4 regions of the Mesobacillus jeotgali genome follow, and region 3 is predicted to be linked to each of the others. Evidence: riboswitches for the same ligand, from Rfam matches in the RefSeq annotation. Region 3 holds a riboswitch; each other region holds the start of a gene.
The links. A riboswitch is a leader RNA that binds a small molecule or an ion and turns the genes downstream of it on or off. The one in region 3 is predicted to bind cyclic di-GMP.

Region 1 (7,530 bases), 1.3 Mb from region 3:
TTCGGAGGCGCTTCAGCAGCCGCTAGTGCGTTTACCGATATTGATTCCTCGCCGATGAAGCCTCATATCGAAAGGCTTGCAAAGGAAAACATCATTAGTGGATATATGGATGGCACGTTTCGGCCAAAGGAAAAAGTAACAAGGGCTCAATATGCTAAAATGCTTGCGCTTGCGATGGGACTGTCTCCAGATGCAAATGCTGCCCGACAGTTTACCGACCTGTCTGACTGGTCAAGACCGTATGTCGGCGCGTTGGTGAAGGCCGGAATCTCCCATGGCAAATCCAAGACGTCTTTTGGCGGAAATGACTTTATCACTAGACAGGAAATGGCCGTTATGTTCGTACGCGCCATGGGTCTGGAAGAGTTTGTTCACATGCTCGACTACAAAAATTCATTTGCCGATTCCAGCAAGATTTCAAGCTGGGCCAAACACCATGTATTTTTCCTGAAGGATATTGGCTTTGCTGACGGAAATGGAACATACTACTTCCCGCAGGATGCAACCACACGTGAAGCATTCGCCAAACTGACCTACCGATTCACAATCGAAGAACATAAGTACTTCGAATTAGCATTGAATCGCATTGCTTTAGAAGTTTATGAAAATATTAAAAAGGTCACCTATCTGGGCGACAGCCTGATTAAGATCACCTATACTGATGGCACAGTGGAAGATGATCATGCTGAGGTATTTCTTGATGAACTGTGGTGGAACTATCATTACTATTCTCTCGAGGAGATGGACGGCCACGACTGGTCCGCAATGAATAGTACCGAAAAACGCGAGCTGATCATGTTCATCCTCGACTACTGGGACACTGACTATGATATCTATGTTCTTACAAGAACGAAGGAAGATGCCTATAGAGTCCTGTTAGAAAGAGTGAATCTTGTATTCCTGCACGAACACCAGCGTTACCAGAACTTCATGCGCGAATTCATCTGGGCAGCCGTTGATACTCGCACAATCGACACTGTCGATGAAGAATAAGAAAGCAGGCTCACCAGTTCCGAATACACGGATCTGTGTGAGTCTGCTTTTTCTAATTACCTGGAACGTGCCTGTCACCTTCCTGTCTCTGGAAGGTGCCTGTCACTTGGTAACTCCAACCAAATCCTCCGGTCAGAACTCTCCAAATACTACCAAATATTAAAGATTGCTAATCTGCAACCCAGCAAAGTAATATCATCTTAATACTACTGAAATTTTTAAATAGGACGGGTGCAAATTTGGTTAACTTCTTAGTGCTGTTTCTATTCTATTATCCACTGGTAATGGGAATTATTTGGGTTACAGGAAGCTTGATTTATTATGTAAAAAAAGAAAAACGCAATTTCATTCCTGAAGAAAATATCAAGGATTTACCCTTCGTTTCTCTGATGATTCCTGCATATAACGAGGAACAGACAATCGAGGAAACAGTAAAATATGCATCAGATCTCAATTATCCGGATTATGAAGTGATTGTCATCAATGATGGCAGCAAGGACCGTACACTTGAGATACTGAAATCATTATTAGACATCTATCCAAGATTGCGTGTCGTCAACATTGCAAATAACAAAGGCAAAGCAAATGCCCTGAAACAGGGTGTGCTCGCTTCCAAAGGTGAGCTCATCGCAACAATTGATAGTGACGCCATCCTCGACAAGGATGCACTCAACTATATCGTCCCGCATTTCATTACTCCTAATAATGGGGAAAGAGTGGGAGCGGTAACCGGCAACCCAAGAATCCGCAACCGGACAAGCCTGCTTGCGAAAATCCAGCTTGTAGAATACGCCAGCATTATTGGTCTGATAAAAAGGACGCAAAGAGTGCTCGGAAAAGTGATGACAGTTTCCGGAGTATTTGTCGTTTTTCGTAAAAAAGCCCTCCTGGACGCGGGGATGTGGGATACTGACCTGATCACGGACGACATTGGTATTACGTGGAAGCTGCAAAGGAGATTCTGGGATGTTCGCTACGAACCGAAGGCACTATGCTGGATGCTCGTTCCAGAAACATTGAGGGGAATCTGGAAGCAGCGGCTGAGATGGACCCAGGGCGGTATCGAGGTCACCCTCCGCCATATGGATATCTTTCTCGACTGGCGTCAGCGGAGGCTGTATCCTGTCTATCTCGAGCAGGTGCTGAGCGTTCTTTGGTCAATCACCTGGTTTGTCTCGCTGCTCATTATGCTGTACAGATACTTTTTCCATCAGGAATTCATCATGCCAACTTTGTGGATCGGAAACTATCTATCTATCATTTGTCTGCTGCAATTCCTCGTCGCCCTATTCATTGAGAAGAAGTATGAAAAAGGAATCTTGAAATACATGCTTTGGGGAATCTGGTACCCAATCCTTTACTGGCATATCAATGCCCTGCTTGTGATCAGGGCGCTCCCAAGAGGGCTAAAGATCCTCAAGAAAAACAAAAAACAGTTCGCAACCTGGGAAAGTCCTGACCGCGGACTCCATTTATAAGGAGACAACATGATCATAAACAACAAGCAGTCCAAACCGCGAAAACTCATAGATCTTCTCTTCACCTTGTTCGGCTGGGCATTTCTCGCATTGTTTCTGTATAACTTCATTACTCATTACGAAGGTACCCTGGATTTCACCTTCCTTGAACTGAATTTAGCTAATGCGAATTCAATTATCCTTATCACCATCCTCGTGGTGATCCTGAGTGCCGCTTTCCTCAGCTGGTGGAGTTCCTATAACAGGCGCAAATACGGACCGCTTAAAAGAAGGACCTTCCCGCCTCAGACAGGCGAAAAAGAACTGGCTGAGTATTTTCAGGTGACCGAAGACGAACTGGGTATAATCCAAGACAATAGTTATATTGATCGGAAGTAAAATTAGCGAGAACACATTGTTTTTTCGGAAACCATTCCAATGTACGTATTGAACTGCACCTCCATAGTAACCACCCTATGGAGGTGTTTTTGTCATCGGCCATTTAAATTGACAATAAACATCCCTTTTTAAACCTAATCTTCTTTATTACCTCATACCAATTCCTCACTAGTCAGTAAGACTCATTTTCAAAAAATACAGCAGTTTCCTGTTTAACCGGCTACTCAACCGGGAAAGAAAGTTCATAGTGCATTTATTCATTTCAGAATTTTCTTTATGTCTTAAGGGCAAAATTGCTGAAAGGCAATGACGCAAAGCTATAGGGGCTAAAGCAAAAACTACGCCTGCCAGCTGCCATCAAACTACATAGTAAAAGGGGATTTATTTGATGTCGACAATCTACCAGCACCTCACACCAGAAGCCAAGCTCAGGAGAAAAAAACGAAACAAAGCTATTATGTACGCCTCCCTCATTCTCCTATCTATTATACTTAGCGCATTAGTCACACTACTTGCCAACCAAATCTAAGGGTGACAGGCACCATCCAATTATTGGATGGTGCCTGTCACTTTTTTTAATTTGGGCCTTTCTTCTCATTTTTGGTAAATAAATGTAAATTATTCGATATTTCACACATCTTTTCTATATAATGGAAAAGTCATTTGCAAAAGACCTATATTGTATGGTCTGTACAAAAGAAAGGGTTGTGAATTATGGATCAAAAAAAGTTTGTATGGGTACTGTTTTCGTTGATGCTTGTCTTAAGTGCTTGTGGAAATGATGAAAAAGCTTCGAAGGCAGAGGCTGAAACGAAACCGAAAACGGAAGACAAGGAAGAAGCGAAAGAGGAAAAAGAAGATTCAGAGGAAAAAACTGAGTCGTCAGCTAGTTCTAATGGCGAACTAAACCCGGCGATCGCTGAGGAAACAGAGGGAAATATAGAGGTTGTCTTCACAAACAATGATGCTAAATATACTCATGATATGAATGGTTTCAAGGTTTCGGTCGATGGATATGAAATTGCAAAGGTGACTGACATAAATGATAGCACGAAAGTATGGTTTGACGATCAAACAGAAGGATATGTCGTTACTGCTAAAGTCACTATTGAAAACGGAACAGACAAAAAAATGTGGTATTCGAACTACCACCGTCTGCAGCTGGCGAATGATTTTGATTTTATCCAGTCAGACGGGAGTAACTTGATTCCGGAAGAACAGAAGATTTTTATGATCAAGCAGAATCAAGATGATTTTACCTTATACGAGCCAAAGGAAAAGGTATCTGGAATGGTGACCTTTGCCCTAACAAATGAAGAGTTTGAGAGAATGAAGACAGTAAAGCCGAAGTACATAATCGAGGGTGGAGTGGCTGATAATGATAGCTTTGAAAATAGCTATCTGCAAAATTCACAATCCTACGATTTTGTTTACAACGATGAGCAATCCAAGCAGGTTGCCTCCCAGCAGGAATTCTACCAGGACCGTTTGACTTCTGATAACTGGGCTGATAAGAAGATGATCTTCGAGAAGAGCGGAATCAATGAGACCCAGCAAATTGGCGATGTAAAGGTGACACTTGACGGTGTACAGTACACGGAAATCATCCCAACAGAAGCCAACAAAGAGATGTTCACTGACTTCGGTGAAAACGGTATAACAGCACTGACAGTGAAAGTGAATATCGATAACCAATCAAGTGAGGCAGTCAGCATTACCAACCTTGGCACAATCCTGAATATTGATGATAACCGTGCACGTTACTTCAGCCAGGGTATCGCTGAGCCAAGCCAGCCGCTCGAAATCGCAGCAGGCCAGCAAGGTGAAAAACTGCACGTCTTCCTATTCAGAAAAGACGAATTCGACCTGTACAAGAAATTCACCCTAGAATTCGGACCGTTTATAGGGAAAGACGGCAACGAAGCCTTCAAAGGAAAAACCGCCACCTTCAACCTGCCAAGATAAAGTTCAGGCACCATCCATTTATTGGATGGTGCCTGTTATCTTTATTTGATATATGGTGATGCAATGTAGCCGATTTTTCTTGTATTGACGTCCTCGACGAGGTACCATACAAAATGATTTGCGGATTTTGAATTTTGATCGGCCATTGGTTCGCCGATTATTTTCACCCTAGAACCTGTGGTTATTGCAATTTCAGATCCACTTCTTGAAGGAATCGCACGCAGGCGGTTTGAATCGTATGTCACAATGTCCCCTACTTTGAAAAATTGTGTTGACGGAGTCAGGTCAGCTGCGTTCAACTGATATGATTTTTTAAGGAACTTGATTGGTGTTCCTGTATTCGGATCGTACTGGAAGTCTTCCTTTTTCAAATCCAGCTTATCAATATTGGTTTCAAGCTGTGGATCGCCTGCATAGAGGTTCCCTTTATCCAAAATGTCAAAAACCAATTCTTGATAAGCTAACGTATTCCTTTGTCCAGTTGCCTGTACTACAGGACTGTTCTTAGGAACAATGCCATTATAGGCCATCACAGCAAAATACCAGCTTTCAAGCATCTTAGGGTCATGGTTATTGATTTTCGGCAGATCGGAACGATCGTAAAACGCCGTTGTCAAAAAGTTAACACCTGCTTTGATGTTTTCCTTCACATTGTATCCCAGTTGTTGTTCAGTGTAGCCAGCCTTGTTAGTAATTTGCATCAAGCCAATGCCGCCATCACCATTTGAGTTCTTTAGTGGATTTCCATCAACAAACTGTACCCAGCCGCTTTCCTTCTCGGCAACTGCCTTAACAATTTCCGGCGGAACATTTGAATCTCTTGCCACTTCCGTAATCAAGCAATTGATTGTCTGTGGATCTGGATTTACCGTTGAGTTTGGATCGTAATCACATGCAGTTCCGAATCTATTAATAGTTTTGAACAGCAAAGTCGCAAAATCACCACGTTTAATCTCATTTGTTGCTCCGAAACTATTAGCAGATATCCCTTTGGTGATACCAGCAGCATAAATTGCATCAATATAGTCAGCGAATGCGCCAGTCGCATCGGTAAATGGTGAATTCTTCACATTCAGCGGGATGTTATAAGCTTTAACAAGAATCTTAGCCATATCTCCTCTTGTCAACTTTTTACTGGTTAAGAATTTACCGCCAGATCCGCTTATTATACCTCGGTAAGATAGATTATTCACCGCGTTGGTATATTGCCCATCAACGTCTGGAAAGCCAGCATCTGGAGCAGTTTCATTTTCTAGTCCTAGTGCTCTTGCAATCATAATTGCTGTAGTACCGCGCGTCATACTATCATTTGTACCATACAGATTTCCAGTTCCCTTTACAATCCCATTAGAATTAAGATATTCAACCGATGATAGATATTTTTCTGGTACATCATCAAACGGCAAAGCCGCTTCAGACGCAGACGGAGCAGCTACGCTTGCCATCACTACAGCAGCAGTTCCGGCTGCCAATAGCTTTTTGTAAATAGATTTATAGATTGCCATTACTTCTTCCCTCCTAGATGAGTGTTTTAAATATGTAGATAGAGAATATTTCCTCTTATTCCATCTATCAGTCTACTAGAATTGGAAGGATAATGGAAGGATAAAAGAGCTTAAGTTTTATATCATAATGCCTTATCGTTATACAATTTAAGTATCGAGATGATAAGGTAAAGAAAGATGGTAAATAAATGGTAAGGAGGAGGAGTAATGAATAAAATAACTCGGATTTTGTTAAGCGCTATGTTATCCTCAAGCCTCTTTGTATTCAATGGTGAAGCAAAAGCCAGCTCATTTAGTGACATCACCAATCACTGGGCAAAGGAAGAAATGGAGTATTTGGTGCAGAAAGGGATTATTGGTGGCTATGCGGACGGAACTTTCAGGCCGAATGAAATTGTCACCCGCGCTCAAGCTGCCATTATGATTGGCCGTGCAAAGGGAATACCTGGGGAACAGCCGGTTGACACAAGGTTTCCTGATGTTCCAGCGAGTGTAACGGGTTCTGGCTATATTCATGAGTTGGAACTAATCGATGTACTGACCGGATTTGGTGACGGCACCTATCGCCCGCATCAACCAGTAAACCGGGGAGATGCAACCGTTCATTTAATCAGATCCGCACTTGCTCCATCAGATCAGCAGCCATATCCTGAAAATCCTTTTACAGATGTTTCATTAAGCCAACTGTCAGGACCTTTCGTCATCATCGCTTACCATAACGGCATCGTAGACGGTTTTGCAGATAAAACATTCCGTCCATATGAGCCGATTACTCGGGCTCAATTTTCAGTCTTTCTATCACGGTCTTTGCAAAAAATAAACTAAGCGGAGAAATCTCTGTCTTACACTTATGCTAGAAGCTCGTCTGTTTAAACAGCCGAGCTTCTTATTGGCTTCCCCCTGAAAGTTTTACCAATGGAGGCAGCCGATTTGCTTTTTCTATCATCAGTGTCTATATTTTCAAACATAAAAAGCCTGCCAAAGGGTAACCCCCATGGCCGACTCTACTCTCCATTTAATTTAATACCCCGTCTCTACCATTCTAATGAAATCCCCTAAAGTATGTTCTTGCAGGATCATAATCCGAGGCAGTTCATATCGGTCACTTTGATCTGTGCTGAGTCCGCCGCCTACTTTGAATGCGCCTTTAAACCCTAGTTCCTCTAAAACGGAGATTGTATCGGCATTATAGCTTCCATATGGATAGGCGA
Region 2 (7,530 bases), 1.2 Mb from region 3:
CATAATAATGTTTCGAAAAATAATAGCAAATGCCCATTGGCATTTGCTATTATTTTTTTTATCAATATTCCCTTTTTTGAAGTTTTCTAGGAAAATCTGTTCCAGCAAAGCAGTTTCTATAATGAAAATCAATCAATACCCTTAAACTAAACACTCAAGTAGTGTAAGACGATAATAACTATATAAGTTTTTGGAATCATAGTCATTGTCGGAGGGAAAAGAATGCAGAAACTAGATAATTTACTAGAAATTCAAAAGATAAAACACGAGATAGATCAGCTAAGATATAAGATTGAAGAAATTGAAAAAAGAACTATAAATAAAAACTTATCAGCTAGTAACAACATTACTCGAAGAAAACTTCTCACCTTATATATATATGCTGATGAGGCGCTGTTTGAGAATAACGAGAAAACAATTATACTTCGTTCGAATGCTGTAGAATTTCTTAAATGGGCAAAAATACATTTTGAGTGCGCAATAATTACTAATAATCCTCGATCTGAAATTAAAAAATCGCTTGAGGAAATGAATGACTGGCTAAAAGAAATAAAGGTTATTGAAAAAAATACTTTAACAACTATTGATGATGTAATTGATACCTATAAAGACTTTTATATAATTTCTACAGAAACATTACGCGGTCCAACTTACCAACTAGTTGATATAAGTGAAAATAAGCGGTATATAAAATTAAATAAAAAACCTTTAGATCAAGCACAAATCAAACTTTTTAAGCGTTTGAACGATATAGCCAGAAATAAAATGAGTTTTATTCTAAATAACATCCCTAATAATATTAAATCATACAGTATTTTAGGTAATGAAAATTACATTTATAGAAATTTCACTTACGGAAAGCAATACACAAAAGGATATATTGAACTGACAATCCAATCATTAGATTATTCGTTAATAACAAAATTTACAATTAATTATTATATTAAACAATATGAATCTAAAAGATATACATTATATACAACAAGCGGTTTAGAAGAATTTTTAGAAAAAATCGAGAATATTTCCGACATAGTCCTACCTATTATCTCCACTGGAGATATATCAAGTATTGTTAGCGAATTTATAAACGAAGACTAAACATGTTGACCTAACCTTAGATTGTTCTCACGTAGCATCCAGAATGCGAAATGTTGGATGAGTGGTTACGATTCCTATGAAGGAATGGCAACATAAAATAATTGAAAAACATTAGGAAAAACAGAAATAAAGAGAATAAGTATAATTACAGAAGTCCGATAGCTAGATTCATATAAATTTTCTATTTTATGACTCTAGCTTGATACAATTAATCTGGAAGGATGAGGAGATGGAACCAATAGGTTTAACAGCTTTTGCAATAACGACGAGATTTTTTGGAATGGTAAATTCTAACCGAAATATTAATGAAGTATTGTCTCAAATGATTATATTTTATGAAGAGCAAGAAAAAGTATTAGAAACAATTAAAATGGATTTAGAAACGATGAAAAAAGGACCTATTTTTAGCGCGAAAACGTATCTTTTAGACGCTTCCAAATCATATAGAACAGTGAATGAGCAACAAGAACTAGTTTGGTCTGCCAAAGATAAATTTATTGATGCTTTGGGAATATTACAGGCCAAGTCGCATAAAAACTATGAAGATCACTATTTTCTGTGTATTAATCATTTATATATTTCCATGTGTTGGGACTTACTTCATAAAACAGACGATTCAACTGATTGGATTATCTCTTCACTTAAAGAATGCAATGCAGCTACTTTATTAATTGAACAAGAAATAGGGTCTATTAATAGAGAACAACAAAAGCTGAAGCAAAAACTTAATGTGTTGAAAGAAAAAATTACAAAGGGTGCGACATCTACAGCAGTACTATTCTTGGCTTTCGCTCCTCTGGCACTTGCAAAGGATTATCCTAAATATAAAGAAAAAATTAGAGTAGAAACTAGGCTGAAAATAATCGAGGAAAAGTTAGTAAAAGTCCAATTTATAAGAAAGATTCTAAAAGAGATTATAGAGTCGCTAACACAAGTTTTAGAGGCTAGGGAGGATCACATGTCCCATACATAAGTGAAAATAATTGGTGTATCGCTGAGTAAGACATGAGATTGTTCGGATACAAAGGAACGGCTCTCATGTCTCATTCAGGAGCCGAAATAGTGTTAGTAAGTATGCTCTTGTGCATTTTTAAATTGTTGCTGAATATAGTGTCCGAAAAAACTTGATGGTAATGATTATCCGGAAGCTGACTGACAACTGTCCGTTTAACATGGGTTGAATGATGAATGATGAATGATGGGCAAAAGGGGTCTTCGATTTTAGACCGTTTACACTTTCACCAATTTCCATTGACTGTAAGGGAAAACGAGAGTGAATGAATTGGTCCTTAAGTACATACTGTTTTATCAAAGAATGGGGACGTACCTTGTGTTTCTTTTATATGTCCAGATTTCTGAACGGACTGACGTTTTCCGTTTTCGTGTATCGTTTTTGTAAATGAGGGATTCTTAATTGCGGCTTGAGAATCGTCCCCATGTTCTGCAATTGCATAAAAAGGTGGAATTTTTACTTTACTATAGTTCTAAAGAACTATATAATAAATGTGTAAATAATTCCAAATATAATCCTATGAAAAGGGCAAACTTCTCGAAAGGGGAGGACGCAAAGCCGTGAGTCTAAGGCATGCTGAGGTGTGCTAGGATCGTCAGGTTTCCATAGAGTAGAGTTCCTCTTGCTATGGCTTTTTGTCATAGTTTTTTTATTTTCCGGGAGGGGTAGATGGCATGAGCTTTCTTAAGACGTTTGGTAAATATGCAGGAAAAACAGCTGGGATTGTAGTCGGAGGACCAATTCAAGTGATTGGGGAGTTAGCTGGATCTGATGTGATCGAGGACATTGGAAAAGGGGTTAGGAAGGCATCTGAGTTCGCTGGTACTACGGTTGGACAAGCTGCGGATGGAGCTGTGGGGACTGTGGCGGGAATCATTAATGACAATCCAACCCAGCGTGATCAGGGTTTGAATGAAATCGGAAGTGCTGTCGGCAGGACCGCGAAGGGAGTCTATCAAACTGCTAAACATACAGTTCACAATGGCGGTGAAGTCATTGGCGGTTTTGTCGATGGAGATCATAACCGTGTAAAAAAAGGTGCGATTTCCATCGCTAAAACGGTTGCTATTGGAGCCTTGGCTGTAGGGGTTGTCGATGTTGTGGATGGAGTCGATGTCGCTGATGCAGAGGAGAATGGATCTAATTTACCAGATGCAGAAGTACCATTTGAAACCAAAACGATCGAGCTTCCAAACGGTGAGACCGTAACGGATTCCTTCCCTGTATTTGACTGTAGTTACGAAATGGAAATTGATGAAGATATGTATTTGAGAAGCGATTATATCCATTTTACATATGCAAACTATGAGTTATATGAAGATATTCAAGAAGATCCAGAATTAGCTGAAGAACTAGGATTAACCGAAGCAGACATCGAAGCTTTGTCCAATGGAGATAATCCAGAGGGATACACGTGGCATCACAATGAAGAGCCGGGAGTCCTGCAATTAGTTGACCGGGAAACACACGCAAGCGTAGGGCATACCGGAGGCCGTGAGCTTTGGGGTGGCGGAAGCGAGTATAGATAAGTAAGAAAGTGAATGAAGCCAAAGGGGCAGTGAGATGAGTTTCTTTAGGAATATAGCAGAAGTAGGGAAAATATTTGCGGATTCAGGAAAAGAATTAGGACAGATTTTAAGCGATGGAAGAAAAGAGTTTACCGAATTGATGACGGACGGCTTTAAAGAAATGGTGATTAAAGGCAACGACGATTATAAGACATCTTATGAAAAAAATAGTGAGGCAGGAGAAATTCTGTATAAGGCTCGAAGGAAGTATGATGAGTTATTCGATGATGTCCACGAGGAAATCCTTTGTGTAGAGACATTAATTGACGATCATTATGACTATAAAAAGAAACTGTATGAAGAGATAAAAAGTCAATACGGAGCAACGGTGGAGAAATATATATCTGACTATTATTTGCAAAGGAAGGCTTTTTATTCCTCTCATTCTGAGGATAGCAATCCTTTCATGCCTGCAGCGGCGGCAGTCATCGGTACATTGGGTGCAGGACTTGTCAGTGGGGTTGTTGGCATGGATCTAATCCAGCAAAGAACGCGTGTGAAGCAGGCAGATGCTTATTTGCAGGAAGCAAAAAAAATAAAGGCGAAGCTTGATTTAGAGTGTGGAAGACTAAGAGTATTGAAAACAAATTTGGCCTTTGTCGAAAAAAGTATCTACGAAGAACGTTCGCTCATTGAGCGTTTGTATCGTCCTCTTAAAGAAAAAATGAAGCAAACGGAAGAATTATTGGCTTTAGATTTTAACGATGAATGTGACGTCCAGGGTGCAGAACAAGTGATAGAAATCATCAGGATGCTGGAAAGAACGCTTACAACACATTTTCTTCAGGACGAAGCTGTCATCACGACTCAGTATCAGGAACTGACTAAACAGTTAGAGCAATTAGTCCGAAAAATATAGTGAAAACATCAAATCAAAAGGGGAAGTCATAATGAGTGTAAAGAATGTTTTTAGCGCATTGGATATCGCATCAGTTGTAACAGAAACGATTAATTCGGCGACAAGTTACTTGAAGACAAAAGAAGTGGAAGAAACCGAAAGACAGCGGCTGATTTCTTGCCTCAATGCCATTACCGCTAAGATCGAGCTGGAAAGAGACAAGTTTGAGAAGTTCATGGAAAACAGTTTCGCAGAACGTGAACGATTATATAGCTCTGCCGATAAGGTACTTGAAAAGGGACTACAGGAAAATAATATGCAACTTGTAACGCTTGCATCCAATTTAATGATGAACGTCTATAACAAGAACCCGCTAGATGGACTGGATAACAAAATGCAGGATGTAAAACTGGAGGGTCTTCAGCCTATAAAGAGCTATATTGACTAATAGGAGTGAAAAATTATGTCCTCAAAAGAAGAATGGGAACAAGCTGAACAAATCATTAAAAAAACATTAAAACAAGCAGCGGAAGAACTGGAAGCCACAATAAAACATGAAGAAGCAGAACGAGCAACCATCCTTGCCACAGAACAACAAATATACACCATCCTACAAGCAGATCAAGACAAGTTCAATCAGGAAATGCAAAACAAACAACAAAATAACCGGCTGCAAATATTGAATGAACAACTAGAAGAAGCCATTAAAAACGACGACCAAGAGGCAATTCAAAAGATAATGTTGGAGATGAGCGGTATTTAAAAACAAGAGGACGATTCTCGTATGCATTGGGAAGCCGAAATAAATAAAGAGAGCTTTCGTTAATGCCTGTACAACTCGAAAAGCTTGATGAAAAGTGGGAAAGTAACTGTTTTGATAATTTATTTATTTGTATTCTTTCCGCTATAAAATCTCCTATCCATTACTTCGTAAATTAATATCATAAGGATTTTTTTGATCGTAAGCGTGGATTTGGGGTGAAACGTTTTGTGCTTTATATATAAAGGAATTAGCCTTATACTGTTAACTTTATTAGAAACAATAGGGGTTTACTTTTTGGGTTCAATAATTGGAATGTGGTTTAAACAAGGTGGTGAACAAATAGGCGATACAATATTAGACTTTTTATATGGTGGATGGGTAAACTTTGGTGTTATAGCAGCGGTCATGTTCCTTACTGTAATAGTCTTTTATTTATTTGACATAGGTTGATAATCGATGTGATATGTGTTAAGGGTATAAAAGAAAAGCACTTTAAATGCCCACAAAGTCTGGTGATCTTTGCGATGAATGCAAACCATAATATTTATTTTATTTCATTGAGACACATCACGGTACTTTTGTCCCGTTTGGGAGCCGAATAAATGGTAAAAAAACAGATAGTTTATTTCTCTTAATGTAAAGGACCCTAGCTGTCATTAGCTAGGGTCCTGGTTTATGGGTCAGGATTCGAGGTACCACTAGTTATATTCAGCAAATAATTTAAAACTAGGTCGGAGAGGGTATCCAATCTGGTTTATTGATTTTATGGGAAGTTTTATTCTAAATCTTATTTACTGAAACTTTATGAATGAGTATCGCGAAGAGAATGAGCCAATGGTTGTGAAAAATAGATCTAGTAAATATGGGGGAAAAGCCATGAAGAAGAATAGGATCTCCTGCTTCCTCACCATCCCCCTTACAACACCTTCCCAAGAAAAGCCTTCGTACGTTCGTGTTTGGGGTTCCCAAATAATTCACCTGGTACATCCTCTTCAACGATATACCCGCCGTCCATGAAGATGACGCGGTCTCCGACTTCACGGGCAAATCCCATTTCATGTGTCACGACGACCATCGTCATTCCTTCTTGAGCGAGGTCTTTCATAACCTCGAGGACTTCTCCGATCATCTCGGGGTCGAGGGCAGAGGTAGGTTCATCGAACAGCATGACCTTTGGTTCCATGGCGAGTGCCCTGGCAATGGCGACACGCTGCTTTTGTCCGCCGGATAGTTCTCCGGGATAGCTGTCTGCTTTTTCCTCAAGACCTACTTTTCTGAGAAGTTCGAGGGCTGTCTGTTTCGCAGCCTCTTTGTCGACCCCCTTGGCCTTTATCGGTGCCAGGGTAATATTTTGCAGCACGGTTTTATGAGGGAAGAGATTGAAGTGCTGGAACACCATCCCTACTTCCTGGCGGATTTTATTGATGTTGATTTTCGGGTCGGTGATGTCATTTCCATTCACGATGACATGGCCATCTGTGATTTCCTCGAGTCTATTCAAGCATCGCAGGAAGGTACTTTTTCCAGAACCGGAAGGACCTACGACACAGACTACTTCCTGCTCTTTCACCTCTGTGCTAATATCTTTTAAAACTTCGAGTTCCCCAAAGGATTTTTTAAGGTTATTGACCTGGATTACGCTCATCGCAGTTCATACCTCCTCTCTATAAAGTCGCCGAGTTTGGTAAGCAGGTAAATCAGGATGAAGTACATGAGAGCGACCATTCCCCATATTTTAAAAGGTTCATAGGTTGCTGATACGACGACTTGACCTCTTTGTGTCAGTTCCGCGATTCCGATAACGGACAGGAGTGATGTGTCCTTCAGGCTGATGATTGCCTGGTTCACAAATGTCGGCAGCATCCTTCTTAATGCCTGCGGCAGGATGATATAACGCATCGTCTGCGCACTCGTCAGTCCCAGTGTACGTGCAGCTTCCGTCTGCCCTTTGTCGATGGACTGGATGCCAGCTCGGACAATTTCCGCTATATATGCGCCTGCGTTAATGGCAATCCCTACGATACCAGCTGTGACAGGTTGCAACGAAATGAAGGGAAGTGAATTCAATCCGAAGTAAATAAAGAATAATTGAACGAGGAAGGGCGTTCCGCGTACAAAGTTAATGAACCAAATGGCGATCCACCTTAAAGGCGGAATCGGAGAAAGGCGGAAAAGTGCTGTAATTAAACCGATTATGAATCCAAACAGCAAGCCGATAAGTGTTATATAGACTGTCAGTTTTATCCCGGCC
Region 3 (7,530 bases):
TTTGCTGATCGGCAGCCTGTTTCTGTCAGGCGAAAAGGAAGACCGTGGGCTGCTACTGCTGCTGACCTATCCGATCTCGCCGTGGTCGGTTATCCTTGGAAAGTATGCAGGACTATTCGTTTCCGTCTGGTCTGTTTTGACGTTTGGATATGGTGCAGCCTTGCTCGTCATTTTCTTCGCCGGCGGAGGAGTCTCTGTTTCCTTGCTGATATTATTTTATCTATATTCAATCCTGCTCGCGGCTATCTTCCTGTCGCTGGCAATGATGATTGGCATAATCGCTAAAACGCGATTCCAGGCACTGGGGATAAGCCTGATTGTCTGGGCTTTCCTTGTGCTTTTCTATGAATTTATCATTATGGGATTAAGCATGTTCTTGATGAAGCAATGGCTGCTGACAATGCTGACTGTGTCCATCTTTCTGAATCCGGTGGAGTTGATCCGTGTCCAGTCAATTTTGTCGCTGGACGGAGCATCAGTATTCGGTCCGCGCTTATATGATCTAACTATCTGGGCAGATGGATGGATTGGGAAAACGTTGTTTGTACTTGCCGTTTTGCTCTGGACGGTACTGCCTGTCCTATACACAGTGTACAGGACGAAACGGGGGGTTAGTGATGAATAGCAGCGAATGGATCAGGATTGAAGGACTGGCAAAACATTATAGTGAGACGAAAAAGATTACCGACATTAACTTGACCATCAACAAGCCTGAAGTCTTTGCGTTATGCGGCGGAAACGGCGCGGGCAAGAGTACGTTGATTAAGATGCTTACAGGGATGATGAAACCAACTGCCGGAAAAATTCTGATGGACGGTAAGGTAATCGACCCGCAAAAACAAGGATTCAAAAAATTATTTTCCTATATGCCGGATGAAATGCTCTTTCCCCGCCAGCTGACAGGTTTGGAGATTTTGACCTTTTTTGCAAGGTTAAGAGGAATAACTGATGAAAAAGTTATGGAAGCTCTTAAGCAGGTTGGGTTATTTGAAGTACGAAATATGCAGATTAAACAATACTCTAAAGGAATGCAGCAACGTCTCTCACTGGCGCAAGCGCTATTGCCGGATGTCCCTCTTCGGATCCTTGATGAACCTACCAATGGGCTGGATCCATTGTGGGTGTTCCGCTTCAAGGAAATTATCCTGGAAGAGAAAAAGCAGGGCAGGACGATTCTTTTTACTACTCACATCCTTAGTCTCGTTGAGGAATTGGCAGACAGGGCTGCGTTCATGCAGGAGGGGCAGCTGCAGTATTGTGATTCAGTAACATCACTTGTAGAAAATAACGGTGTCTATACGCCGCTTGAAAAAGTCTTCTTTCATTAATTCTTGATTGTTTCCGGAGTTCGAGTGAAAATCGATCCTACATGCAATGCAAAAAAATCCCGGCGCTGATTTCGGCACCGGGATTTATTAAAGTGTTCATGGCCTTTCGAGACTCCACTAACTTAATGGCCGCTTTCCTCTTCGCCTTCGCCATCCATATCATTTTCCTGATCCTTATCCATATCCATGCTATCGCTGTTCATCTTCATTTTTTTCATGTAGCGTTCTTTAGAGATTTGGTCAATCTGTTCCCATGATGCCATTGCGGGATTCTTGCCGTTGTTTTCTGAAATGAATTTCTCGGCGCTTTCATTATCCTTGAAGAAAGCATAGCCATATTTCATAGGTGTTTTCAGATCTGCTTTCACAGGAATCGAGGAATTGGCATCGATCCATTCAGATGTAATGTAATCGCGTACCCACTTTTCTTCAAATTCGACATCATCACGCCGTGTGATATTCAACAGACATCCGGAGTCGTCAAAGAATACATACTCTCCGTCTTTCGTTTTGGCCTGAGCTGTAAAAACACCCATTGGGTCAGCTTCCTCGTATACCTTCATATTGCAGAAGGCACAAACATCATCAGCGCCGGGTTCATGAGGACCATCTCCATGATCATCCTCCTCGTGTTTCACTTCCGTTGCCGCAGTCTCCTGACCGTCTTTCTGCTCCTTTTCAGCTGCTTCATCTCCGCAGGCAGAAACAATTATCATTAAAAAGAATGCCATCATGACAGCAGATAATTTCTTCATTTTATTCTCCTCCTTTGATCGATTTATATCCTATCAAGGAGTTGTGATTAAAATGCGAAAAATCAATGGTGAAAACGTGATAAGCTCACTGTTTTTATGAATATTTTGTGACAATTATTCCACCATCGTATATGGTTTGCCAGATTGCAGTGGCTGAACGACTAATTATGTACTTTATTAGTTCAAACTATATCCTTTTGTGTTCCTGAAGCACAATGAATGTGAAAATAGATGGTCTAAAGAGCGAGCTTGCATTGTAATTTATATAAAAGCTTTACTGTTTATCCTGTTTATTCATGCTTTTAAACTTCATGAAATCCAGATAGTAAGCAAAGTCTTCCTTGCTGATTCCATTTTTTATTGCCTCATCAACGAGTCCAGCCCATTCCTCATCAACAGGTATCATTTGCTGTCCCATTAAATACTCAACCGTTGTATCAAGATTGTCTGCTAGTCTGGAAAGCACCTGTAGAGAGGGGTTTCCCTGGATCCCCCTTTCGATGTAACTGAGATAGGATTTGGACACATTCGCTTTTTCTGAGAGTTCGCTAATAGAATACTTTTTTTCAAGCCTTAAGCTTTTAATTTTCTCGCCTACGCTCATATGGGAAGCTCCTTTAATTCACTATTAATTCATTATAACGAACAAAACAGTTCTTTTAAAAATACAAGAAACTGAGATAAACGGAGTATTTTCTTAAAAAAGAACGATTTTTGTTCTTTTTTAAGAAAATTAGCCATATTTTAGACTTTTTCAGAATTGGTACAAATGAACTATACTTCAATGGAATAATGCAGCAAGTCACTTAAAAAAGGGGGCTGGATGGCCGTGTACAGAAAAAATTGTGATCGATGCAATCGTCCTTCGTTTAGCAGCAGCGAGGTTGGGGAGTGGCTGTGCCCGATTTGCGGAAATGATTTAACAAGGTATCCTTTCTTTAATGCCGTCAGCCTTGAAAAAGTGGCCATTTTATCAAACTGGAAAAAGCAAAGGTATAAGAAATCTACCCACCCATAAGTTTATGGGGGTAAATAAATAAAAAGAGTTCAACAATTAAAGATATTATTTGACAAAATATAGTGTTTAAATGGTTGTAATTTTCAGAAAAATACTATTTCTAGCTGTGATTTTGTAATTGTTTGGAAGAAAAAAGAAAAAAACCTTCTAATGCTGGCGACAAATAGTTACATGTTAAATATATAGAACAAGGTACAATGACATTGGGAGTTAAGAAGTGAGTAAAAAGATACAGAAAAAGGCAAACTTGTTGAAAAACTAGGACGCAAAGTCACGGATCTAAGGTGCAATCGACTATGATGGCCGGACTGCCTGGAATACTAACTGTATTTTGGGGGGAAGAACTTGATTAAAGAGCAGGTAGTTTTCGAAGAACTGGATACAGAATGGATGCAGCTTATAATGGAAGCATTAGAAATGGGAATTAACAAAGAAGAAATCAGGGAATTTTTAATGAAGACAAAAAATAGCTAAGTGATTTATACATAGACAGTTTAAGTGAAATCGAGCAGCTCTTATGGAGGTGCTTTTATTTTTTGCATGAAAAAGGACAGCCATTAAAGCTGTCCTTAAAATTATTTATTGTTGAGTCTCCATTTATTGAATTCCAGGAACTCACGGAATTGGTCTTTTGTGATTCCTGAATCCATTGCATCTTTTACAAGATTGACCCAGTCTGAATCCATGTTCTCTTTATCGGGCTGCTCATGAATGAGATGGTCCACCGGTACATTCAGTACTCCAGCTATCTTTTCTAAAAATTGGATTGAAGGATTTGTTTGAAGATTTCGCTCCAGGGAACTCAAATATGATTTGGCCACGCCAGCTTGTTCTGCCAATTCGGATAGGGACATTCTTTTCTCTTGTCGAAGTTTTTTGACGCGTTCACCGATCAATGTTATCCACACCTTATCAATTTATAGTTATATCATAACAAATCTGATAAAATAGTTCCATATTGAGAACAACTTATAGAACAATTATAACCAAACACAAACTATTTTTCGTCTGCTTTTATTAAAAAACATGTTGGGAAAAAACTCGTTGCTTTTATATCGGCCATTGAAGTGGTCAGTTGTACATCATTTTATGGATTGTTTATGAAAAATCCATACACAGTTGTCCATTGTATTCAAACGGACATAAAAAAGGTAAAATGGTAGCAATCAGACAAGGTACGGTGATGTTTTATGCAGAAAAAGTATTTATTGATCTATGAAGAAATTTCGAAACAGATCCAGGAAGGAGCTTATCCTCCTAAAACAATTTTGCCATCCGAAAACGAATTCGCGGATATGTACCAAACTTCGAGGGAAACCATCCGCAAAGCACTGAATCTGCTTGCTCAAAATGGATTCATCCAAAAAATTCGCGGCAAAGGTTCGCTTGTACTGGATTTGAAAAGACATCAGTTTCCGATAACCGGATTAATCAGTTTCAAAGAACTGGCGAAGAACATGGGCGGAAAAGCGAAAACGACTGTGGAAGAATTCACTCTCGAGCTCGCAGGCCGGGAAATTGCCAGGGAATTGAATATAGCTGATGATGAAAAGGTTTGGAAGGTAAAAAGAGTCCGGCATATTGATGAAGAACGAGTGATTCTCGATAAGGATTATCTCGTAGAAAGGCATGTGCCAGGACTGTCGAGCGAGAAATGCGAAAACTCGATATTTGAGTACATTGAAGGTCAGCTTGAGAAGAAAATCAGCTTTGCGAAGAAAGAATTCACGGTGGAGGAACCCAGTGGGGAAGACCGGAAGCTTCTTGATATGGAAGGATTTCATGCAATCGTCATCGTGAAAAACTATATTTATTTTGATGACGCGACCCTGTTCCAATATACAGAATCAAGGCACCGTCCCGACAAGTTCCGGTTCGTTGATTTTGCCAGACGGATGGATACACAGACTCTATGAAAAAAAGAAGCTGCCATTGATGCCGGATTAACCAGGCAATCAAATGGCAGCTTTTATTTTTAGTAAAGAAAATAGATATTTCACTTAGAGGCGTTCCCTGCTCCATGCATTCTTCTGATTAATGTTTCGGGTACTTCCCGACAAGATGGATGGCGCTTATGATTCTCTTATTGATCCAGGTCCTGTTTTCCTGGGTATTAAGCTGTTCATAGACCATCTTCCGGCCGTCTTCTGTAGTGACATAGTGACTTGGAAGAGTGTTCAGGCTGATGGCGATGATATCGTTCCGGCATTTCTGGCAATTGCAGAAAGTCTGGTAATCCGGGCTCATCATCAGCACATTGACAAGAGTCGAAACGACCTCTTCCATTACATTGATATAACTAAATTTCATGATGCCTCTCTCCCTATTGATGTCCTAAGTTAAATTATAGTTGAATGACAGAAATATAAAATCTTTTTTTTATCTTTGCTATAAGATAGGTCGAATTACACTGAATTATATAAAAAAATGGAAATACAGCTGGATGTTTCATAGTTGGAGGACAGGGAATTTTAGATAGTGGAGAATTTTTAAAAAGGAGATGTTGAAACTATGGGTAAAAAAATTGCCTGTGTAATAACAGATTTATTTGAAGATGTAGAATATCTTGAGCCTTCACGAGCTTTTACCGAAGCAGGGCATGAAGTTGTAACAATCGAAAAAGAAAAAGGGAAGACCGTAAAAGGCAAGCAGGGTAAAGCCGAGGTCAAGATTGACGAGAGCATTGACAACGTCAAGCCGGAAGATTTCGATGCATTATTCATTCCTGGCGGCTTCTCTCCGGACCAGCTGCGTGAGGATGAGCGATTCGTGGAATTCGCCAAGTACTTCATGGATGAGAAGAAGCCAGTCTTCGCGATCTGCCATGGACCTCAGCTGCTGTTGACAGCCAAGACACTCGAAGGCAGAGGCGCGACAGGCTACAAGTCCATCCGCGTCGACATGGAATATGCCGGAGCGAAATACATGGATAAAGAAGTCGTCGTATGCTGCAATCAGCTGGTAACAAGCAGGGAGCCGAAGGATATCCCGGCGTTCAATCGCGAAGCACTAAAAGTGCTGGAAAGATAATATTAAGAACCCTTTTGCTGAAGCAGAAGGGTTTTTTACTGCGTGCGTGCCCAGGTAAGCCGTTAATTGCTAGTTGGTGAAAGTCCAATCTGAGTAAGTGCCAAGACGCTCAGTAGCTGACAGGCAGCTGGTGGAGAAATCCTAAGGTTGAAGCCCTGTGACAAAGTAACTCCCTCCGCGGAGTGCGAGCGACCTGACAGGTTGTAACATAAAGTGAATCCTGCCGTCTCGTCAAAAGAACCTGCTCTCGGGCAGCCAAAGAGATGTCGAGCCTTGATGTAGTAGGCGAAGACCATGGAAGGTGTGAGGAACTTGGAAACAACACCGAAGAATCTCTCGGGGTAAGGGGAGCGACATGTCAGGAAAGTAATTAACGGAACTGGGGATACCCTCCTCGTCACTTTCTTATGAAAGTAAAGCTGAAACCTATAAGTGAAAACGAAGTGGTGAAGGGATGAGAGGGAGTCGGAAGGGGTCATAGTACCAATGATGACAATGACAACACAACATTGTCTAGGGAAGGACGGCGAATGCCAGTACCCTACTTCGTTCATATGTCCAAAGGAGGTAAGAGTCAGTGAATGCCAGGAAAATGGCTAACTACACCAATAATGATAAAGCTCAAGAACTCTGGAAGACGTTATATCTTTGTGCTAAGGAAAGTTCATCTCGAAGATTTCACGCACTATATGACAAGATTCATCGGCCTGACATCTTATGGGAAGCATGGCAGAATGTGAAACGGAAGAAAGGAAGTGGCGGTGTCGACGGACAGACGATTGAACAAATCGTCCTGGATTACGGGGAAAGGAAGTTCATGAATGAAATCTTCCTTGAACTGAAAGAGAAACGTTACCATCCTAGTCCGGTGCTCCGTACCTTTATTCCGAAGGAAGACGGAAAACAGCGTCCACTGGGAATTCCAACAATTAAAGACCGGGTAGTCCAGACGGCAACGAAAATGGTCATTGAACCGATATTCGAGGCTGATTTCCATGACTGCTCATTTGGATTCCGTCCGAAAAAGAATGCCCATCAAGCCATGGCGAAAATCAGGAAAGCGAGTAAGAACTGCTTTTGGGTAGTCGACGTCGATATCCAAGGGTACTTCGACAATATCAATCAAGGAAAACTGATGAAACTTCTGGAACAACGCATAAGTGACAGAAGGGTATTGAAACTGATTCGCAAATGGCTGGAAGCCGGCATCATGGAGGAAGGAAACATCAGGAATCCGACAACAGGAACCCCTCAAGGTGGTGTCATCTCTCCATTACTCGCCAATATCTATTTAAATGTCATGGATAAATTATGGCAGGAGAGATTTGGAGAACTCGGAGAATTGATCCGGTATGCGGACGACTTCGTCATCATGTGTAAAACGAAGAAACAAGCAATG
Region 4 (7,530 bases), 1.8 Mb from region 3:
TGATCCTGACCCAGCTGAAGCTCAGCCGCATCCTCGATTGTGATAATCCTCTCATCATGAGGAATGAAATTGGACAATACATTGAGCGTGGTCGTTTTTCCGGAGCCCGTTCCGCCGGAGACAAATATATTAAGCCTTGCTTTTACACAGGCCTCTAGAAAAATCGCCATTTCATTGCTAAGTGTCCCGAAGTTGACCAAATCTTCAATTTGAAAGGGGTCCTTCGAAAACTTCCTGATCGTAACTGTTGGCCCATTCAATGCCAGCGGAGGAATGATCGCATTGACACGTGAACCATCCGGCAGCCGCGCATCGACCATCGGTGAGCTTTCGTCGATTCTCCTGCCAAGAGGAGCAACGATTTTATCGATGATGCTCATGACATGCTCTTCGTCTCTGAACATGATCGATGTCAGCTCAATCTTCCCTTTTCGTTCACAATAGACCTGAGCCGGTCCATTTACCATAACCTCGCTGACATCTTCATCAATCAAAAGCGGATTGATCGGTCCAAACCCCGTCAAATCATTCCTCAGTTCATCGACGACCTTTTTCCGGTCAATGCTGCCCCTGAATTGTTCATCCTCTTTCATGATTTCGATCGCCATCGCATCTAGCTGAGGAATGATGTCCTCTACAGGTGCATCTTTAAAGTCTTGAAGAATCTTTTTATGAATGAGGTTTTTAAGCTCCTGATGTTTATCCTGCTTCCTTTTGATTTCCGGACTGACAGCCTCTTTTTTATGCGGCTCCCTGAACACAGCCCGGATGTCAACCTTTTGCTGCGGATTAGCATGGGCAACAAATTCATCGTGCTGGCTCTCTACTGCTTCGGCTTGCTGTGTCCTTTCCTGGATGCGGTTCAGAAGGCTCATTACACTGTTCCTCCCTTCATGCGTTTTCTGCCAATTAATTTTGATAGGAAAGAAGGTCCTTTTGCTTCCTTGAACAAGGTAATTTCCCGCCTGCTCGAGATTCTCTCTGCCATTTTAAAAATGGCTTTGGCTACATCGGTCTTGCCCTGGTTGATGACAAAAGGAATTCCAATATTAAGAGATTGTGAACATGTTTGAAAGTCATTTGGAATATATACTGGATCCTCATATCCAAGAATCCTGGCCGCATCTGCTGCCTGGATGACGCTCTCCATATTCGCCCGATTCACTACGAGTGTGACTTTATTTTTCAGTTCAAGGATATCGAAGGTCTCAAGCATCAGCTTCGTATTCTTTAATGCTGTCATCTCGAGATTGGCCATAACCATGATTTGGTCTGCTTTTTCAGCGATATGGACTGTATGATCATTAAGGCCTACAGATGTATCGACGACTACATAGTCATAATTCAGCAGCATCAGGTCGAGGATTTTATCGACTGCTTCTTTCGTAACAAGATCTGCAAACTCAGGCCGGTCCGGAGCCGCCATGACCTTCACACCGCTTTCATGCTTCGACATATAGCCTTCCATAGAATGTTCATCGAGAGTGCTCATCCCCTCAATCACTTCTTTAATGGTAAAAGAAGACTTCAAATCCATAGCTAGCCCGATATCTCCAAATTGAAAATCTCCATCCAATATCGCCACCGATATATTTTTCTTCACTAAAGCTCCAGCCAGATTGACAGTCAGGACCGTGCGACCAATCCCGCCTTTTGCACTGCAAACGGCAATAAGCTCGCCACGTTTCATCTTAGCCGGCTTCTTTTCATGTATTTGCAGTTCATCCGTGTTTTCCATGATTGGTCACCCTCCATCTTCTTCAATCTTGATCGCTGTCGCCCGCTGCTTCTTTTTCCGTTATGACTGGCCGCTTATGCAGCATGAAATGGATATTGCCTTGTTCGGCTGAATTGACAAGTTTTAAGGCATCCGCCGGCTTAAGTTCTACCGTGACTGACGTATATTCGGCATAAGGTTCTTGTGTATCCTCAGGCAGGACCATTTTCCGCCCAACCGCCAGTACCCTTGCTTTTTCCAAAATGATTTTAGACTCAACTTTCCCTTCCTGCCCCGGAAGCTTTTTAGAGAACATAATGTCGACTTCATCTTCAGGTTCAATCAGGTTCGCAGTTGATTGATTTAAATTAACCCCTACAGAAACTGCACGATAGCCATCCCTGACTTTTCTCGAAACATAGATATCTTCTGCTGTCTGGGATCCCAGCCGGTGGGAAAGGATTGGCTCGCCTTGCTCAATCTCAGCGTTCGCCAGCTTCCCTTCAACATCGCCAAAGCTTTTAATAGAGTTGGCGTGCAATGCCTTTTCAGGAACCATGGCAGTTTCCAGTTTTGCAGAAGTGATTTGCTCATTTTTCTGGATTTTCTCTTTGGCGACAACAATCTCCACCAAATTACTATTCATCGCCTTTTCAGCTTTCACTTGATTCATATATTGAAAGAATAAAAATGTCGTTACTATGCCCATTACTAATGCGAGGACCAAAACAAGCTTTGACCGCATATTTGATCACCTACTCCGTTATTCGAATGCTGTATGCGCCCTTAAAGGCGGCTGTTTCCCCTTCAAAACCCGTTCCTGCGCGTTTGATGAAAATCCCCTTGATTGAAGTGTCATGGCTGTCCATCGGATCCGTAATGTAAAAGTAAGCGAATCCAGTGATTTTCACTTCTTTTACCTGGTTTACATCGTGGTTATAAGGCTGATAGACAGGGACAAGCAGGATCCGTGAGCAGTTTCTTGAATGAATATCCCTTGGCAGTTCTGGACACGAATTCACTTTCTCCTTGACCACTTCCCTTGTTTTACCGGCAATATTACCTGTTTGGGTGATGACGATATCCCCTACAGAAAGCTCGTTTTGATAGCCGTTGCGGAGGTTTTCTTCATACGGCCGGGCCCCTGTATCGCCCAGGGCAAGGACGCCGAAATTGCCATATTCCACTCCGCCAGTATCCACTTTCAGCTGGTATTCCTTATTAAACTCCAAGGGGATGCTGTCATCGATGCCCAGCGGTGCTGCCCCTTCTGCCCGTCCCATCGTTCTTAACTCGGCAGCAGAATGCGCTTTGACATCGACAGTTTCAAAGCCAAGTAGTTTTGAGAATGCGAGATCTACCTTTTTGGATAAATCAATACCGACTTTCTTCTCCATGTCTATTGATATATTGTCTACATTTGAGCCATCTTTATGGGCTGCAACGATGCTTCGTACCACCTCTTCAACCTTCGCTTCATTGTTTGTCAGCTCCTGTGCTCCAGAAAGGACAGCAGCATTAGCCGTTTTCTGCAGCTCTGCCTTCGTCATATATACCATCCCGCCGTCAATTGCAAGACCGGCCATGCTAAGGATGACAAACATTGAAAGGGCCGCCAAAAGTATGGTGTTTCCTGATTCATCCGCTAACCATCTTCTTGCCATTTTTTCCTCCTCACTCCACTCTGATCGTTGACTCCGCCTTAATCGTCAAGGATGAAGAAAACAGGCTGGATATAAACGGAGTGAAAAATTGATAAGGATATTCCAACTTCACAGTTATATAGTCACCAGCAACACGCCCTGCTTCTCCAGGAGAAATAGTGATGGCCAGTTGATCAATTTCATTCAGCTGTACATAATCCCTGGCAAAAGCAGTGACTTCGGAATCACTTTTACCGAGACCTCCCACCCTGACGGTTTCCTGGGCCGCCATATGAAGATGGGCATAAGAATACATAATCCTTCCGAAATCCAAAATGCCTACCAACAGCAATAAAAGAACCGGCAGAACAAGGGCCGTCTCAACAAGTGATTGCCCTCTCTCATCACGTCTCAAAGCAATCCTCCCCCAGCTGGAAACACAATGGCAGCCAAAGCTCCAATCGCGATGGCCACCCCATATGGATAGGTGGTGTTCAAGGCTTCCTTATCCAGTCCAAGCGGGACTTTCATACCGCTGCGCAGCCCGCCAAGGAACATGCCGATCTGCTTTAGCCTGTTTATAGCACCCTTTCTGAAAAACAGGATGATCAGCGCTATAATTCCTCCAGCCAGCGCCATATAAACAGCCGCCGTCAATACAAATACAGCTCCCTTTAAGCCTCCAACCACCGCAAGCAGTTTCACATCCCCAGCTCCCATCCCTCCAAGCAAATAAGGGATCAGCAAAATAGAGAAACCCACTGCTGTTCCTGCAAGTGCAGAGGTGAGGCCAGCAATTCCACCAGTAACTGAATTCAAAACCAGTCCCGCCAGTAAAAACGGCAGCAGCACCTTGTTATAAATCTTCCGTTCTCTCAAATCGGTTATGACACAAATAACTATTAATGCGATCAATAAAAAGTCGACTAACATCGATCTACCTCATTTCAGTGAGGAGTTTTAAAAAAGCCTCACGTTTCTCAACGCGAGGCTGTTTATTGGTGTACCTCTGACTACAACTTATAAGTGAATGTATAAATGTATCAGTCAATAGTAACGATTATGGTGTAGGAGGAGTATCATTTCTTCCGGTTACTGCTGTAGTTACCTCTTCAAACATAGCTAGAATCTCTTCACGTAATAAAGCCAACACACCAACAACCGCTACCGCAATAACTCCAAGTACCAAACCGTACTCAGTCATACCTTGTCCTTGTTCTTCAGTGAATAGTGCTTTTAGTTTTGCTTTCATTGTTTAAAACCCCTTTTCATTTTATTAGTTTGATAGAATGACCGACTTTCGTTCCGCTATTCCGGATCGTGCCTTCTGGAAGCTCGAAGACGGAATATGCACCTTTGCAGCGCTTTCCCATTTTCGCAGGCTCAAGTTGTTCGTCCGCGCCTACAATTTCGTCGTTCTCGTTGATGTAAAGAACATCGATGGAATAGTTCATAAAAAAGGTATGGATGGACCGGCAGGGTTTTATATAGAGACTGTGTCCTTCTGGCAAGCTTTCTGTCAGCATCAACCCTTTGAATCTGCTGAAAAAGGTATCTGCTATTTTTACATCCGCTGCCAATTCTTTGCCGTTCGATTCGTTCACAAGTCTCATTTCGCTTTTCACCTCCGACTGTACAAAAATAACCCCGCCTTTACCGAAAGGGGGGTTCGCTGAATACATATTTCATGTAATTCACCCTGATCTTTCGGTAGCTGGCTGGCTTAGCAATGGTTTGCCGTAGCCCCTTTAGCTTTGCGTCGCTGGTTTTCACCAGGTTTGCCTTTATCGAGAACCAGTGTATATCCGACTGATCTCTTACCCACATCTTAATTTGAATCATTCTTCAACAAAATCCATCAAAAACCCTGATTTTTCTAAAAATTTAACCAGGTATTTTTGCTCAGGAAAAAGAAACTACTTTTCCGATAGATAGTTCTTAAATCACAATTTGGGTGGTTAACAATTTTCTGTTGTGAATAACTTAACTGTACAAAGCTTTTATTGTGGATAATTAGGCATGCTTCCTTTTAAGTTTTATAGGTATAATGTTATATTTTCTGTGGATTTTTCTGTCTTAACTAGGCCATAAACCACTGGATGTTCTTGAAATAAATATAGATTTTATAATTAATTTGCATTTCTTTAAAAAAACCGTCATGCTAAAAGAGGAAGTAACAACAATGTAATAGAGCGAGCAGGTGAAAAAAATGATTGAAGTTAAAACTTCTGAAATTAGCGATGGGGAATTCAATAGAGGGATATTCGCAACTCGTGATATTGCAAAAGGCGAATTGATCCATGAGGCTCCCGTGCTATCGTATCCGAACGACCAGCATGTCCATATCGAGAAAACGGCGCTGGCGGATTATGCCTTCGAATATGGCATTAATCATTCTGCTATCCTTCTCGGATATGGAATGTTATTCAACCACTCATACGAGCCTAACGCAACGTATGAAATCAATTTTGACAATCACACATTTGATTTCTATGCCTATCGTGATATCAGCGCCGGGGAAGAAATTTTCATTAACTATAATGGGGAAGAGGATAATAACGACCCATTATGGTTCAACAAAGAAGAAGAGTAACACGAAAACGGCTTCCGATTCAGGAAGCCGCTTTTTTTATGGTTCTCTCTGCCCTATGTCTCCAAACATTCCAGTTCAACAATCACTGTGGTCCCCTTACCCTCTTCACTTATGATCTTCATTGTTCCATCATGCTCCTGGATGATTTTATTGCTCACCGTCAATCCAAGTCCAATCCCTTTATCTTTTGTCGTATAAAAAGGCGTCCCAAGGTATTTAAGCCGGTCTGATTCGATGCCTGTTCCTTCATCTGAAATGCTTATCTGCACCTGACCCGAATCTTTCATCTGAAGGTCAATATGAATTTTTCCGCCTTCAGGCATGGATTCAATCGCATTTTTCAGGAAATTTAAAAATACCTGTTTTAGCTGGTGTGGATTGCATGATAGCATCAGATTCTTTTCTGGATAATGAGTGATGATTTGGACATTATGCAACAATGCTTGCGGGTGAATGATTTTGATAGTGCTGTCCAGGATTGACTTCAGGTCTCCCTTTACAAACTTTACCGCCTGCGGCTTTGCAAGTGACATGAACTCATTGACAATCGTATCGATCCTGTCGAGCTCATTCATGATGATAGCCAGGTAATCCTCCTGCTTCTCCTTATCGAGACATGTCTGCAATAATTTTGAGAAACCTTTTAATGAAGTAAGCGGATTGCGAATTTCATGAGCTACTCCTGCTGCCAGCTGTCCGGTGACAGAAAGCCTGTCGAGGTTTCGGATCGTCGCGTCCTGCTTGACACGGTCGGTAATATTCCGGCCGACACTGACAAATGACTCTATCTCTTTTCTCTCATTGTAAATCGGTGAAAAATTGTACTCTGTGTAAACCGTGTTTTGATCACAAGTCGTAAACTTCTTCCGTAAAATCTGGGGTTCACCTGTTTCTAAAATTTCCTTCAACTTTTTATCAAGAATGACATCTTCTTCAGGAGTCAAAAATTCACTCAAGCTCTTGCCGACAATTTGCTCTGGCTTCAGACTGATTACTTTTTCATGCGAGGGTGAAGCGTATACAATCACTTTATTCTTATCAATCACCTTGATCATATCAGTCGTATTCTCGGTGATCAATTCGTACAATTCCCTCGTTCTATTCAGTTCACGCTCCATGTTCACCATTTTGGTGATGTCACGGTAAATCGCAATGATAGCGATGATTTTCCCGTGCTTATTCTTGAACGGAGAGTAGGAGACCGCAATATCCAGCATGGATCCATCTTTGTGATATCGCTGTGTTATCATATTTGTAAAAGCTTTTCCATTCTTGACTTGGGCTATGATTCCTGGAACAAAATCAGGGTTCGAGAACTCATAAAAAGTTCTTCCAATTAAGTCTTCTTCTGTATAGCCGAATATTTCGGTATACTTTTGGTTTATTCTTAAAAATCGATTCTCCATATCGACAATAGCAAATCCATCAGCTGTGCAATCCAAAAATAAACTTAGCAGTTCATTAGGATTATAGATTGTTTCATCATCTGTTCCAAATATTGGAAAACTACTACGCATAGAGATCTCCCCAAACTTTTTAAGCTTCTAGCTCTATTTTACAGAAGATTTAGATATTTA

Region 1: linked by a shared signal. The riboswitch ahead of FOF60_RS22205 (DUF5068 domain-containing protein) and the one ahead of FOF60_RS04225 (anti-repressor SinI family protein) in region 3 are both predicted to bind cyclic di-GMP.
Region 2: linked by a shared signal. The riboswitch ahead of FOF60_RS22645 (HNH endonuclease) and the one ahead of FOF60_RS04225 (anti-repressor SinI family protein) in region 3 are both predicted to bind cyclic di-GMP.
Region 4: linked by a shared signal. The riboswitch ahead of FOF60_RS19870 (DUF192 domain-containing protein) and the one ahead of FOF60_RS04225 (anti-repressor SinI family protein) in region 3 are both predicted to bind cyclic di-GMP.

The regions. Positions count from the first base shown of each region.
Region 1 is NZ_CP109811.1:4,349,592-4,357,121, forward strand. Features, by position in the region: gene FOF60_RS22190 (S-layer homology domain-containing protein) at 1-993, shown strand, start outside; gene pgaC (poly-beta-1,6-N-acetyl-D-glucosamine synthase) at 1,233-2,471, shown strand; gene pgaD (poly-beta-1,6-N-acetyl-D-glucosamine biosynthesis protein PgaD) at 2,481-2,849, shown strand; cyclic di-GMP riboswitch class I at 3,126-3,208, shown strand; gene FOF60_RS22205 (DUF5068 domain-containing protein) at 3,564-4,814, shown strand; gene FOF60_RS22210 (S-layer homology domain-containing protein) at 4,856-6,319, opposite strand; gene FOF60_RS22215 (S-layer homology domain-containing protein) at 6,527-7,144, shown strand; gene FOF60_RS22220 (polysaccharide deacetylase family protein) at 7,340-7,530, opposite strand, start outside.
Region 2 is NZ_CP109811.1:4,450,593-4,458,122, reverse strand. Features, by position in the region: gene FOF60_RS22655 (hypothetical protein) at 223-1,098, shown strand; gene FOF60_RS22650 (hypothetical protein) at 1,328-2,071, shown strand; cyclic di-GMP riboswitch class I at 2,628-2,718, shown strand; gene FOF60_RS22645 (HNH endonuclease) at 2,785-3,639, shown strand; gene FOF60_RS22640 (hypothetical protein) at 3,674-4,537, shown strand; gene FOF60_RS22635 (hypothetical protein) at 4,569-4,964, shown strand; gene FOF60_RS22630 (hypothetical protein) at 4,980-5,279, shown strand; gene FOF60_RS22625 (hypothetical protein) at 5,574-5,729, shown strand; gene FOF60_RS22620 (amino acid ABC transporter ATP-binding protein) at 6,196-6,924, opposite strand; gene FOF60_RS22615 (amino acid ABC transporter permease) at 6,921-7,530, opposite strand, start outside.
Region 3 is NZ_CP109811.1:837,175-844,704, forward strand. Features, by position in the region: gene FOF60_RS04200 (ABC transporter permease) at 1-625, shown strand, start outside; gene FOF60_RS04205 (ABC transporter ATP-binding protein) at 618-1,328, shown strand; gene FOF60_RS04210 (nitrous oxide reductase accessory protein NosL) at 1,451-2,083, opposite strand; gene FOF60_RS04215 (helix-turn-helix domain-containing protein) at 2,358-2,687, opposite strand; gene FOF60_RS04220 (hypothetical protein) at 2,913-3,101, shown strand; cyclic di-GMP riboswitch class I at 3,332-3,417, shown strand; gene FOF60_RS04225 (anti-repressor SinI family protein) at 3,447-3,575, shown strand; gene FOF60_RS04230 (helix-turn-helix domain-containing protein) at 3,677-3,997, opposite strand; gene treR (trehalose operon repressor) at 4,292-5,017, shown strand; gene FOF60_RS04240 (late competence development ComFB family protein) at 5,136-5,411, opposite strand; gene FOF60_RS04245 (type 1 glutamine amidotransferase domain-containing protein) at 5,613-6,131, shown strand; gene ltrA (group II intron reverse transcriptase/maturase) at 6,709-7,530, shown strand, end outside.
Region 4 is NZ_CP109811.1:3,871,912-3,879,441, forward strand. Features, by position in the region: gene FOF60_RS19835 (TadA family conjugal transfer-associated ATPase) at 1-875, opposite strand, end outside; gene FOF60_RS19840 (CpaE/TadZ family protein) at 875-1,738, opposite strand; gene cpaB (Flp pilus assembly protein CpaB) at 1,761-2,462, opposite strand; gene FOF60_RS19850 (pilus assembly protein TadG-related protein) at 2,473-3,381, opposite strand; gene FOF60_RS19855 (TadE/TadG family type IV pilus assembly protein) at 3,392-3,775, opposite strand; gene FOF60_RS19860 (A24 family peptidase) at 3,772-4,293, opposite strand; gene FOF60_RS19865 (Flp family type IVb pilin) at 4,421-4,612, opposite strand; gene FOF60_RS19870 (DUF192 domain-containing protein) at 4,629-4,973, opposite strand; cyclic di-GMP riboswitch class I at 5,067-5,153, opposite strand; gene FOF60_RS19875 (SET domain-containing protein) at 5,570-5,953, shown strand; gene FOF60_RS19880 (PAS domain-containing sensor histidine kinase) at 6,007-7,470, opposite strand.